DNA from 3 places in the Microvirgula aerodenitrificans DSM 15089 genome. Region 3 is predicted to be linked to each of the others. Evidence: riboswitches for the same ligand, from Rfam matches in the RefSeq annotation. Region 3 holds a riboswitch; each other region holds the start of a gene.

Region 1 (4,035 bases), on a different contig from region 3:
AGCGGCTGGATGCGATCCAGAACTTCGGCGCGATGGATGTCCTGTGCACCGACAAGACCGGCACTCTGACCCGTGACCGGATTGTGCTGGAACGGCATACCGATGCCTTCGGCGCCGTCTCGGACGAAGTGCTGGACATGGCCTACCTGAACAGCTGCTACCAGACCGGGCTGAAAAACCTGCTCGACGTGGCGGTGCTGGAACATGCCGACCTGCATCAGAAACTGGATGCCGCCGGCAATTTCCGCAAGGTCGACGAGATTCCTTTCGATTTCAGCCGCCGGCGGATGTCGGTCGTCGTGAGCGAGCACGACGATCGCCACCTGCTGATCTGCAAGGGCGCGCTGGAAGAAGTGCTGTCGGTCTGCAGCCATGTACGGCACGGCGAGACGACCGGAGTGCTGGACCAGGCACTGCTGGCACGCATCCGTACCGTGACCGCCGGGCTGAATCAGGAAGGGCTGCGCGTGGTTGCCGTTGCGACCCGGGCGCTGCCCGCAGCCCGCGACACGTATGGAGTGGCCGATGAGTCGGGACTGACGCTGGTCGGCTATATCGCCTTCCTCGATCCGGCGAAGGAGTCGACCGCGCCGGCGCTGGCGGCGCTGAAGGCCAATGGCATCGAGGTCAAGGTGCTGACCGGTGACAACGAACGGGTGACGCTGAAGGTGTGCCGCGACGTCGGGCTGACGGTCAAAGGGGTGCTGCTCGGTGGCGATATCGAGCCGATGAGCGATGCCCGGCTGGCCATGGCGGTGGAAAATGCGACCGTGTTCGCCAGGCTGTCCCCCATACAGAAGGAACGGCTGGTGCGCGCGCTGCGCGGCAATGGCCATGTGGTCGGCTTCATGGGCGACGGCATCAATGATGCCCCGGCGCTGCGTGCGGCCGACATCGGCATTTCGGTTGACTCGGCAGTCGACATCGCCAGGGAGGCAGCCGACATCATCCTGCTGGAAAAGAGCCTGATGGTGCTCGACCAGGGCGTGATCGAGGGGCGCAAGACCTTCGCCAACATGCTGAAGTACATCAAGATGACTGCCAGTTCGAACTTCGGCAATGTGTTCTCGGTGCTGGTGGCCAGCGCGTTCATCCCGTTTCTGCCGATGCTGCCGCTGCATCTGCTGGTGCAGAACCTGTTGTACGACGTGTCGCAGGTTGCCATCCCGTTCGACAACGTCGATGAAGACGCGCTGCGCCAGCCGCAGAAGTGGAACCCGGACGAACTGGGACGCTTCATGCTGTTCTTCGGCCCGATCAGCTCGGTATTCGACATCAGCACCTATGCGCTGATGTGGTTCGTGTTCGGCGCGAACACGGCGGCGCAGCAGACGCTGTTCCAGTCCGGCTGGTTTGTCGAAGGGCTGCTGTCGCAGACACTGATCGTGCACATGATCCGCACCCGCAAGCTGCCATTCATCCAGAGCCGTGCCGCCTGGCCGCTGCTGGCGATGACGGCGGTGATCATCAGCATCGGCATTTTCCTGCCGATGGGGCCGCTGGCCGGCTACTTCAAGCTGCAGGCGCTGCCGCTGAGCTACTTCCCGTGGCTGATCGCCACCCTGCTGGCCTATATGGCGCTGACCCAGGCCATGAAGGGATTCTATGCCCGCCGCTACGGCTGGCAGTAAGCGGGTTTCGCTGCAATGAAAAATGGCGCGAGTGTTGCACTCGCGCCATTTTTTGCAGACCCGTGCCTATGCCACGGCCAGCGTCTTCACGCAGGTGAAGCGGCTGATCAGCAGCTTGTCGGCGTGCGGCTTCAGCGTGCGCACCACCAGGCAGGTGAACAGTGGTTCGCACAGCACCAGCGGCAGGTAGGACACGGCGAACAGCGCCCAGTTGTACAGCGGGGTCGGTTCTTCGCCGAAGGCCAGCCAGAAGCCGACCATGGCGACCACGCCGCTGTAGTACAACGCGTCGAACTTGACCACTTCAGCCCAGCGGATGCGGCGGCGTTCGTCCTCGGCGAAGAAGTGGCGGCCCAGCAGACCGTGTGCAGCCACCAGCGGCAGCATCAGCGACAGCGAGTTGACGCCGAGATGGACCAGATCCTGCGGCTCGAACAGCAGTCCCTGCAGCAGCAGGCCAATGGCGAAGCCGAACAGGGTGGGGATAAAGCCAAAGATGAAGTACACCGCCGATGCGCCGACGAAATGGAGTTCCGACGCGCCGACCGGCAGGTGGAAGATTTCCATGAAGACCGAGAAGAACACGGCAGCCAGCAGCGTCTTGACCAGGTTGTCGGGCCGGGTGAACAGTCTGGGTGAAAAGGCGGCCAGCGCGCCGACGGCGGCGACGTTGGCGTACAGCACTTTGGCGGCATTGAGAATGCCGGGTTCGATATGCATCGTTCTCCCTCCGAGGAGATGCGGGTGAGGAATACGCCGGGGATCGGCATGTCTCGTGGCAGGTCTCCTGGCTCGCGGGTCGACATCCCGGTGCGCCTTCCCGGCCTTTCAGGCCAGTGACTTCATGCACGAGACTCACCGCTCACAGTTGCGGGGGCAGCGCGGTATCCGCCCGAAGGCTTGCCGACTTCCCTGTTTCCTCCGCCCACTTCGGCGGAACCACTAAGCGCGCATAGCTTAAGGGGTTTCCAGAACAGATGCATCTTTCTGCTGATGACGGGAACGGACAGGCTCACAGGCCGGGCTGCGCTGCTGCAGATCGGTGCAGGCACGGATCTCCGCCTCGATATGTATCAGCTCCTGGTCGAGCCTTTCGAGTCTCGCGATCTCCTGCCGCAGGCTGGCGCGTTTCTGCGCCAGCAGCGCCGCCAGCCGGTCCCAGTCCGGCTCGCCATCCCCGTTCAGTACCGGCGCCAGTTCGGCCAGCCGCAAGCCGAGGGCCAGCGCCTGGCGGATCATCTGCACCAGCGCCACGCTCTCGTCACGATAGACGCGGTAACTGCCCTGGCGCTGCACCTGCCCCAGCAGGCCCAGCGATTCGTACAGCCGGATGGCGCGCGCCGAGGCACCGCTCCGTTTCGCCAGTTCCCCGATATACATGGTTCCTCCCGCGCATGACCGCTGACTGGATAACGCGTTCAGAGTCGTCTGGCAAGCAGGCGGGCCCGTTCCAGCCAGGCCTCAAGGCGGGCGGGCGTAGCGCCGAGGACCGGCCCCAGCCGCTCTACCCGCACTGGCCGGATGCCGCAGAAGCGCAGCGTAGTGTCCTTCATCTGCCGGATCGCCGGGTCGCGGTAGACCCAGCGGAAATACCACGGCGGCGTATCCATCGTCGCCAGCAGCAGTGCCGAACGGCCGCTCAGCAGCCGGGCGGGAAACGCCTTGCCGGGCCGGTAGCGAAAGGCAAAACCGGGCAGGAACACCCGGTCCAGAAACCCCTTCAGCAGCGCCGGCACCCCGCCCCACCAGACCGGAAAGACAAAGGTCAGGTGCTCGGCCCAGTGGATCGCCTCGGTCGCCGCCTGCAACCCGGGTTCCAGCGGCTGGACCCGGCGGTAGCCATCATGCAGAACCGGATCGAACACCAGTTGGCCCAGCCGCAGCACCCTGACCTCGTGCCCGGCCTGCCGTGCAGCCTCGGCATGGGCATCGGCCAGCGCAGCGTTGAAGCTGTCACTGGCCGGATGGCCGAGAATCACCAGAACGCGTTTGCCGCTCATTCCGCCCCACTCTTGTCTGTCCGAAAGCATGCAGTGTGAACCCTGCCCCGTGGGACAGGGTCAAGGGCTTTCCATTCCGGGCCTGGCCATGACTGCTAGAATTGATAATTGTCGTTCATTTATCAAAAAATTTTTGACATGTATGCGATCAACGACCTGCGGCTGTTCATCCGCACCGCCGAGCTGGAAAACCTGTCCGCGGCGGCGCGCGAGCTGGGCTGCACCGCCGCCGCTGCCAGCGCGGCCGTTCTGCGGCTGGAGAAACGGCTTGGCGTACGGCTGTTCGCCCGCTCGACCCGGCGCATGCGCTTGACCGAGGAAGGTCGGATCTTTCTGCCATCGGCCCGGGCCGCACTGGCGGCACTGGCCGATGGCGAGGCAGCGCTGGCGGCGCAACGCCAGCA
Region 2 (4,035 bases), on a different contig from region 3:
AACCGCGACGATTACCGCGCCCTTGGCCTGATGCTTGGTGACCAGGTGTTCGTCCGGCCGAAAAAAGTGGCGGTATTCGTCGACGAAGGCGCGAACATCTGAGTTGTCGCCGGGGGCAGGCCCCGCTTCGCGCGTCCGCGCTTCAGTCCGGCAGCCAGTCGGCGATGCGGGTGATGTCCAGGTTCTCCTCGATCAGGTTTGCCAGCCGTTCGATATGCGCCTCGCGGAGCGCAGGGTAGTCGACGGGCACCGCATCGGGCAGGCCGGCCCAGTGCAGCAGGGCGAGGCAGGCTTCCGGATGGTCGAACAGGCCGTGCAGATAGCTGCCCAGCACCTGGTCGTCGGCCGAGACCGCCCCCTCGTTGCCGTCGGCCAGCCGGATCGCCGGCCGGTCCAGCGCCGGGCCGGTCGACACGCCCATGTGGATCTCGTAGCCGGTGACGGCGGCATGGCCCGAGGCCAGCCATCCCTGCCGGCGTTCGAGCTGCTTGTGCGCATCCAGTGTCGTTTCCATGTCGAGCAGGCCGAGTCCCGGCGTGCTGCCGGCCGCACTTTCCAGCCCGAGCGGGTCGTGCAGCTGGCGGCCCAGCATCTGGAAGCCGCCGCAGATGCCGATCAGCCTGCCGCCGTAGCGCAGGTGACGGTCGATGGCGGCCTCCCAGCCATTGGCGCGCAGCCAGCCGAGATCGTCGCGGACGTTCTTGCTGCCCGGCAGCACGATCAGGTCGGCCGGCGGAATCGGCTGGCCGGCGGGGATCAGCTGGAATTCGACCTGCGGATGCAGGCGCAGCGGGTCGAAGTCGGTGTGGTTGCTGAGACGGGGCAAGGCCGGCGCGATCACGCGCAGTATCCGCTCGCCGCTGGCCGCCACGCCCTGCGTGCCCTGGCTCAGGCTGTCCTCGGCCTCGATATGCAGTCCCTGCAGGTACGGCAGGACGCCGAGCACCGGCTTGCCGGTTTCGCGCTCCAGCCAGTCCAGTCCCGGCTGCAGCAGGGCGATGTCGCCGCGGAAACGGTTGATGACCAGGCCGACCACGCGCCGGCGCTCGCTGTCCGACAGCAGCGCCAGCGTGCCGACCAGATGGGCGAACACGCCACCCCGGTCGATATCGGCCACCAGGATCACCGGGCAGTCGACCGCTTCGGCAAAGCCCATGTTGGCGATATCGCCATCGCGCAGATTGATCTCCGCCGGGCTGCCGGCGCCTTCGACCAGGACGCAGTCGCAGCTTGCCGCCACCCGGCTGTGGGCTTCGAGCACCACGCTCAGCGCCCTGGGCTTGAAGCGGTGATAGGCGGCGGCGTCCATATTGCCGATCGAATGGCCAAGGACGATGACCTGCGAGCCGGTATTGCTGTTCGGCTTCAGCAGGATCGGGTTCATGTCGGTATGCGGTTCGATGCCGCAGGCCAGCGCCTGCACCGCCTGCGAGCGGCCGATTTCGCCGCCATCGACGGTGACCGCGCTGTTCAGCGCCATGTTCTGCGGCTTGAACGGCATGACCCGGATGCCGCGCCGTATGAGAAAGCGGCACAGGCCGGTGACCAGGGTGCTTTTGCCGGCATCGGAGGTGGTGCCCTGGATCATGAGGGTTCTGGCTGGCATGGCGGCGGGGACGGGTGAATGAGGACGGCCATTATAGGGGTGTCGCCTGCGCCGGGCGTGGCGGACGGCCGATCGGGCACAAACGCGGTGCCCCGAAATCACGTATTATCCGGCGCTATTGCTGATGGTGCCCTTCGGGGTGAAACGGGAATGCGGTGAGAAACCGTGGCTGCCCCCGCAACTGTAAGTGACGAGCCCGCTTGACGATGCCACTGGATGACTCCGGGAAGGCCGCGCGGGTGATGACGCACGAGCCAGGAGACCGGCCATCGCCTTAGTCGACGTGAGTTGAAACCGGGCGGGGTGCACCGGGGGAAACCGCCAGCAGCCGTTCCGGCTGCGGCGCCTCGCTCGCGGCGACGCCCCCTGCACGAGGACGTCCTCCATGGCCCTGCCACCGCGCCGCTTCCGCCTTCCATTGTCGTTCTGCCCTGCCGCCGCGAGGGTGCCGTCATGAGACGCCACGACCGCCATGTCCTGATGTGCACTGGCCCGCGCTGCACCGGCAACGGCGTCGAGGCCGAGGCGATGTTCAAGGTGCTCGGGCAGGCGATCGACGCGCGCGACGGGCTGTGTGTCAAGCGTACCCGTTCGCACTGCTTTGCCGTGTGCAGGGAAGGCCCGATCGCCGTCGTCTATCCGGACGGCGTCTGGTATCGCCAGGTCGATGCCGCCGCCGTCGAACGCATCGTCGACGAACATCTGGTCAACGGTCGCCCGGTCGACGCGCTGGTGTTCCACCGGCTCGGAACCGGCGATGTCGGGCAGGAGGCGGGCCAGTGAACACTCCCGTTTCCCGCGGCATCGTGCTGTTGACCCACGCCGGCACCGACCTGACCGCGCTGCAGCGCGTGCGTGCCGAACTGCCGGACGGTTTCGTGCCAGTCTCCGGCGTCAACCTGCAGACCATCGTCTGCCCGGACGGCATGGCCGCCGTGCTGGCCGGTCCGGTGGCGACGGCGCGCGTCGTCATTGTCCGCGTGCTGGGCCGCACCAGTGCCATTCCCGGTTTCGACACCCTGTGGAAGGACGCCCGCGCCCACGGACGCGCCCTGATCGTGGTCAGCGGCACCGGCGAGCCGGACCCGGATCTGGCAGCACAGTCGACCGTCCCGCCGTCCCTGCAGCATGAAGTGACCGCCTACCTGCAGGCCGGTGGCACCGGCAATATGGCGCAGCTGCTGCGTTTCCTTGCCGACTACCTGCTGATGACCGGCTTCGGCTACCTGCCACCGACGCCGCTGCCCGAGCACGGCATCCACCATCCGGAACTGTCGGCCGACTGCTCGCTCGACGACTGGCTGGCGATCCGCCGGCCGGACTGGCCGACGGTCGGCATCACCTTCTATCGCGCGCACTGGGTCAGCGGCAACACCCGCTTTATCGACAGCCTGGTCGACGCCCTGGCCGCGCAGCAGCTGAATGCGCTGCCGGTCTATACCGCCTCGCTGCGCACGCTGGACGGTAACGGCATGCCGGCCGCCATGCAGTTTTTTGTCGGGGCGGACGGCACGAGCCGCATCGATGCGCTGATCAACACCACCTCGTTCGCCATGGGCGACGTGAACGCCGACGGGCCGACGCCGACCGGCTGGTCGGTGGCCGCTTTCGAGCGCCTCGACGTCCCGGTGGTGCAGGCAATCACCAGCAGCATGACCCGGGCGCAATGGGAGCAGTCGGAACGCGGGCTGAATCCGCTCGACACGGCGATGAACGTCGCACTGCCGGAGTTCGATGGCCGCATCGTCAGCGTGCCGATGTCGTTCAAGCATGCCAGCGACGGTGCGCCGGCCGAACAGACCGACTATGCGCCGCTGCCCGACCGGGTGCGGCGCGTGGCCGGCATCACCGCACGGCTGGTACGGCTGCGTCGGGTGCCAGCCGCCGACAAGCGCATCGCTTTCATCTTTACCAACTCTAACAGCAAGGCGTCGCAGATCGGCAATGCCGTCGGCCTCGACTCGCCGGCCTCGCTGTTTGCCATGCTGCATGCGATGCAGGCGCGCGGCTATCGCATCGACGGGCTGCCGGACAGCAGCGATGCCCTGATCCACGAACTGATCGACCGCGGCGCCTATGACGAGGCCTATCTCAGCGACGACCAGCTGCGGCGGGCCGTGGCGGCCGTACCGGCGGCGCGTTACGCCGAGTGGTTTGCCGAGCTGCCGGACGCACTGCGCGAGCGGATGAGCGCGCGCTGGGGTGCCGCTCCGGGCAGTGCCTATGTCCACCAGGGCCGGCTGGTGTTTGCCGGGCTGGAATACGGCAATGCATTCGTCGCCCTGCAGCCGCCGCGCGGCTACGGCATGGACCCGGACGCGATCTACCACACGCCGGACCTGCCGCCGACCCATCACTACCATGCACTGTACTGCTGGCTGCGCGACGACTGGCGGGCCGACGCCATCGTCCACGTCGGCAAGCACGGG
Region 3 (4,035 bases):
CCTTCAGCACCAGCGGCAGGCCGGCGGCAACCAGGGTGACCCGGTCGGCAATGGCGGCAACCGACTGGTTCAGCCAGCCCAGCTCATCGACGAACCAGCGCGTTTCTGCGCCCATCGGCACCACGCCGAGGCCGATTTCATTGCTGACCACCACCACGTCGCCCGCCGCCGAGGCCAGCGCGTCGAGCAGCGTGGCCCGCGCCTGCGGATAGCGTTCCGCCTCCCCCGGCGCCAGAAAGTGCGCCAGCCACAGCGTCAGGCAGTCGATCAGCACCAGCCCGTCCGGACGCGCGGCATCCTGCAGCGCGTCACTCAGGGCCACACCGCACTCGACCGCCCGCCACGACGCCGGCCGGCGTGCCTGGTGCATCGCCACCCGGTGGGCAAACTCGGCATCACCGACACTGGCGGTCGCCAGGTAATGCACCGGGCCGACGTGGGCCAGCGCCAGTTTCTCGGCATGGCGGCTTTTGCCCGAACGGGCGCCGCCGGTGATCAGATGCAGCATGGAACCTCCTGCCGGGGATGCCGGACGCACGGTCTTACTTCGGTTGCCAGTTCACGCCGACCAGCCACTCGCGGCCCGGCTGGTTGAAACTCCGGATCAGCGTGTAGTCGCGGTCGAACACATTGTTGACCCGCGCGTACAGCGTGGTGGTCGGGGTCAGCCGGTAGTCGGCATACAGGTCGACCAGACCATAACCGGCCAGCGGCTGCTTGTTGGCCGGATCGCTGTAGCGCGAGCCGGCGGCGGTCAGGGCACTGCCCAGCGTGACCGGACCGATGTCGCGGCTGACGTCGACGCTGCCGAACACCCTGGCGCGCTGCGACAGCTGGTTGCCATTGCTGCGATCCTCACCGTCCTGCCAGTTGACGTTGGCGGCGATGCGGGTACCCAGCAGGGTGGTGCTGCCTGCCAGCGCCAGACCGCGGATGCGGGCCTTGTCGACGTTCTCCGCCGTGCACGGACCGCTGCCGCTGCACACATAGCCATTGATCATGTCGTCGATGCGGTTCTCGAACGCCGTCAGCCGCAGCATGCCGTATGCCCCGTTGTACTCGGCACCGACTTCCCCGTTGCGGGCCGACTCCGGCTTCAGGTTCGGGTTGCCCTGGAAACCATAGGCCAGCGGCCAGTACAGATCGTTGAAGGTCGGCACGCGGAAAGCGGTCCCGTAGTTCGCGGTCAGCTTGATGCTGTCGGTCAGCCGGTAGCCATAGCCGAGCGAGCCGGTGGTCTTTTCACCGAACTGCGAGTTGTCGTCATGACGCAGCGACGCATTCAGCAGGTGGTCGCCGAAATTGCCGCTCCAGCCGGCGAACACCGCCTTGTTGTTGCGTTCGTTCCGGGTATAGGCCTGCGTGCTGTCGACCTTCTGGTTCAGGTACTCGGCACCCAGCACCACCCGGCCGGCCACGCCGAGGTCCAGGTCGTTCTGCCAGGTGTAGGTATCCTGGGTGGTCTTGTACAGACCGGAGCGATCGAGATTCACCCCGCTGTAGGTCTCGTAGCGATCGACACCGTTGGTCACGGTCAGCGTGCTGGTCCATACATCGCTGAAGCGGTCTTTCAGGTACACGCTGTTGCTCTGGACGCGCTGCTTGTTGTAGTCGTCGGCCAGCGGCGTGCCGTTGTCAAAGTCGGCCTTGCCGAAGGACTGGAACAGCTTGATGCCGATTTCATGGCCGTCGACGATCTGGTGCGACACATTGGCGCTGTAGCTGAGGTTGCGGTAGCCGTCATCGTCCGGGTTGTAGCTGAACGTGTTCTGCGCATTGGTGGCGGAGAAGCCGCCATCGGTCCCGCGACCGGCCACGTTCAGCGAGAACGAGGTATCGCCGACCACGCCGCCGATGCCGCCGCCGACGCGCCAGGTGCCGTCATTGCCGACGCCGGCGCTCAGGTACGGCTTCGGTGCGCCCTTGCCCTGTTTGGTGAAAATCTGCACCACGCCGCCGATCGCATCAGCGCCGTACAGCCCGGATACCGGGCCGCGCACGATTTCGATATGGTCGATCAGTTCCAGCGGGATCTGTTCCAGCGCGGTCTGCCCCGAAGTCGCCGACGATACGCGCACGCCGTCGATCAGCACCACCGACTGCTTGGAACTGGTACCGCGCAGATACAGCGCGCTCGCGCGGCCATCGCCGCCGTTGCTCGCATACTCGACGCCGGACTGGCGCGCGAGCAGCTGCGGCAGGTTCAGGCCGCCGGCACGGGCGATTTCCTGCTGGCCGATCACGGTCACGTCACGGGTCTGTTCACGGCTGTCGGTGGCGGAGCGGTTGGCGGTCACCACGATTTCGCCGGTGGTGGTGGCGGGTTCGTCAGCGAACGCATTCGCCACTGCCAGCGACGCCAGGCTGGCGACAAACCATTTGCTACGGATATTGCACTTCACGAAAAACACTCCCTGGAAACGGATCAGGAGTGCGAGAAAGACAGGCGCATGGCCTTTCAGAATGGACAATCGGCGCGGCCCGGCCTGATGCCGGTCGCGCTGTCGCTGTCATACCGCCTCCCCGCGATACTCCACTGCAGATTGCCTGGGCCGGTCTCCGGGCTGGGTTCCCGCGGCCTCGCCTTCCCACCCTGTCGGGCAGTGGCGCGTGAAGCCGCTTGCATGCGAACCATACCGTTGCGGGGGCAGCGCCGGCCTGTCACCGGCTTCCCGTTTCATCCGCGCCTGACGGCGGCGGACACCCTGGCAAGATGGAGCCGGATTATAGCGGCGGCATGCCGGCATGACAGCCCGCAAGATCAAATTACGCCGTAATGCCGATTGAAGCGCTGCCGGCGCAGCGGTAAGGTCTCGCGTTCGATTTTCGCCGCCCCGCAAGACGGGACGATTCCCTTCTCTCTTCCGGAACCCCCTGATGCCCCATCCCGATGCGTCCGCCTTCGATGCCGCCGTCGCCCGCCAGGCGCGACTGACCAAACCCGCCGGCAGCCTCGGCAAGCTGGAAACCCTCGCCTGCCAGTTCGCGGCCTGGCAGGGCCGCGCCATTCCCTCGCGCCTGCGCCCCGCCATCACTGTCTTTGCCGCCGACCATGGCGTCGCCCGCAGCGGCGTCTCGGCTTATCCGGTCGAAGTCACCGCCGAGATGGTGAAGAACTTCGTTCGCGGCGGGGCGGCAATCAGTGTGCTGGCGCGGGAAATCGACGCGACACTGGAAGTGGTCGATGTCGGTGTGGCGGCAGACTTCGATCCGGCCATGCCGATCGTGCATGCCAAGGTCCGCTACGGTTCGCGCAATCTGTGCGACGAACCGGCCATGCAGGAACAGGAATGCGAACAGGCGATCGAAGCCGGCCGCGCCGCCGCCCGCCGCGCCATTGCCGCCGGTGCAACGCTGCTGATCGCCGGTGAGATGGGCATCGGCAACACCACCCCGTCGGCCGCGCTGATCTGCGCACTGAGCGGCGCCCGCCCGGTCGATGTGGTCGGGCGCGGTACCGGTGTGGACGACCAGGGCATGGCCCGCAAGCGGGGAGCGGTCGAAAAGGCGCTGCTGCGCGCCCGGACTACCGACACGGCGGCCGGCTGGCTGGCCGAGGTCGGCGGGCTGGAAATCGCCGCCATTGCCGGTTACTACCTCGAAGCCGCCAGCGCCGGTGTACCGGCACTGGTTGACGGCTTCATCACCGCAGCCGCGGCCCTGGTCGCCTGCGGCATCGATATCGACACCCGCGACTGGCTGCTGGCCTCGCACCGTTCCCGGGAACTGGGTCATGAGCTGGCACTGACCGCGATGGGGCTGGAGCCGCTGTACGACTTCGGGCTGCGCCTCGGCGAGGGATCCGGCGCGGCGCTGACCGTGCCGATGCTGCAGATGGCGATCCGGCTGCATGCCGACATGGCCACCTTTGCCGAAGCCGGCGTCAGCGACCGGGACCACGAATGAAGCGCATTACCTTGTGGCGGCACGGCGAGATCGACGCCGCCGGCCTGCTGGTCGGCCGGCGCAGCAACCCGCCGCTGACCGGGGCCGGACGCGACACCATGCGCCGGGGCTGGCCGGCGCTGACGGCCA

Evidence for each region. A riboswitch is a leader RNA that binds a small molecule or an ion and turns the genes downstream of it on or off. The one in region 3 is predicted to bind cobalamin.
Region 1: linked by a shared signal. The riboswitch ahead of Q352_RS0113035 (energy-coupling factor ABC transporter permease) and the one ahead of Q352_RS20815 (TonB-dependent receptor domain-containing protein) in region 3 are both predicted to bind cobalamin.
Region 2: linked by a shared signal. The riboswitch ahead of Q352_RS0106255 ((2Fe-2S) ferredoxin domain-containing protein) and the one ahead of Q352_RS20815 (TonB-dependent receptor domain-containing protein) in region 3 are both predicted to bind cobalamin.

The regions. Positions count from the first base shown of each region.
Region 1 is NZ_JHVK01000015.1:71,054-75,088, reverse strand. It holds gene mgtA (magnesium-translocating P-type ATPase) at 1-1,631, shown strand, start outside; gene Q352_RS0113035 (energy-coupling factor ABC transporter permease) at 1,698-2,351, opposite strand; cobalamin riboswitch at 2,392-2,590, opposite strand; gene Q352_RS21050 (MerR family transcriptional regulator) at 2,589-3,011, opposite strand; gene Q352_RS0113025 (NAD(P)H-dependent oxidoreductase) at 3,050-3,631, opposite strand; gene Q352_RS0113020 (LysR family transcriptional regulator) at 3,770-4,035, shown strand, end outside.
Region 2 is NZ_JHVK01000004.1:166,224-170,258, reverse strand. It holds gene Q352_RS0106265 (sulfate/molybdate ABC transporter ATP-binding protein) at 1-102, shown strand, start outside; gene Q352_RS0106260 (cobyric acid synthase) at 143-1,588, opposite strand; cobalamin riboswitch at 1,714-1,891, shown strand; gene Q352_RS0106255 ((2Fe-2S) ferredoxin domain-containing protein) at 2,060-2,389, shown strand; gene Q352_RS0106250 (cobaltochelatase subunit CobN) at 2,386-4,035, shown strand, end outside.
Region 3 is NZ_JHVK01000012.1:110,915-114,949, forward strand. It holds gene cobU (bifunctional adenosylcobinamide kinase/adenosylcobinamide-phosphate guanylyltransferase) at 1-508, opposite strand, end outside; gene Q352_RS20815 (TonB-dependent receptor domain-containing protein) at 543-2,402, opposite strand; cobalamin riboswitch at 2,534-2,723, opposite strand; gene cobT (nicotinate-nucleotide--dimethylbenzimidazole phosphoribosyltransferase) at 2,878-3,906, shown strand; gene Q352_RS20820 (histidine phosphatase family protein) at 3,903-4,035, shown strand, end outside.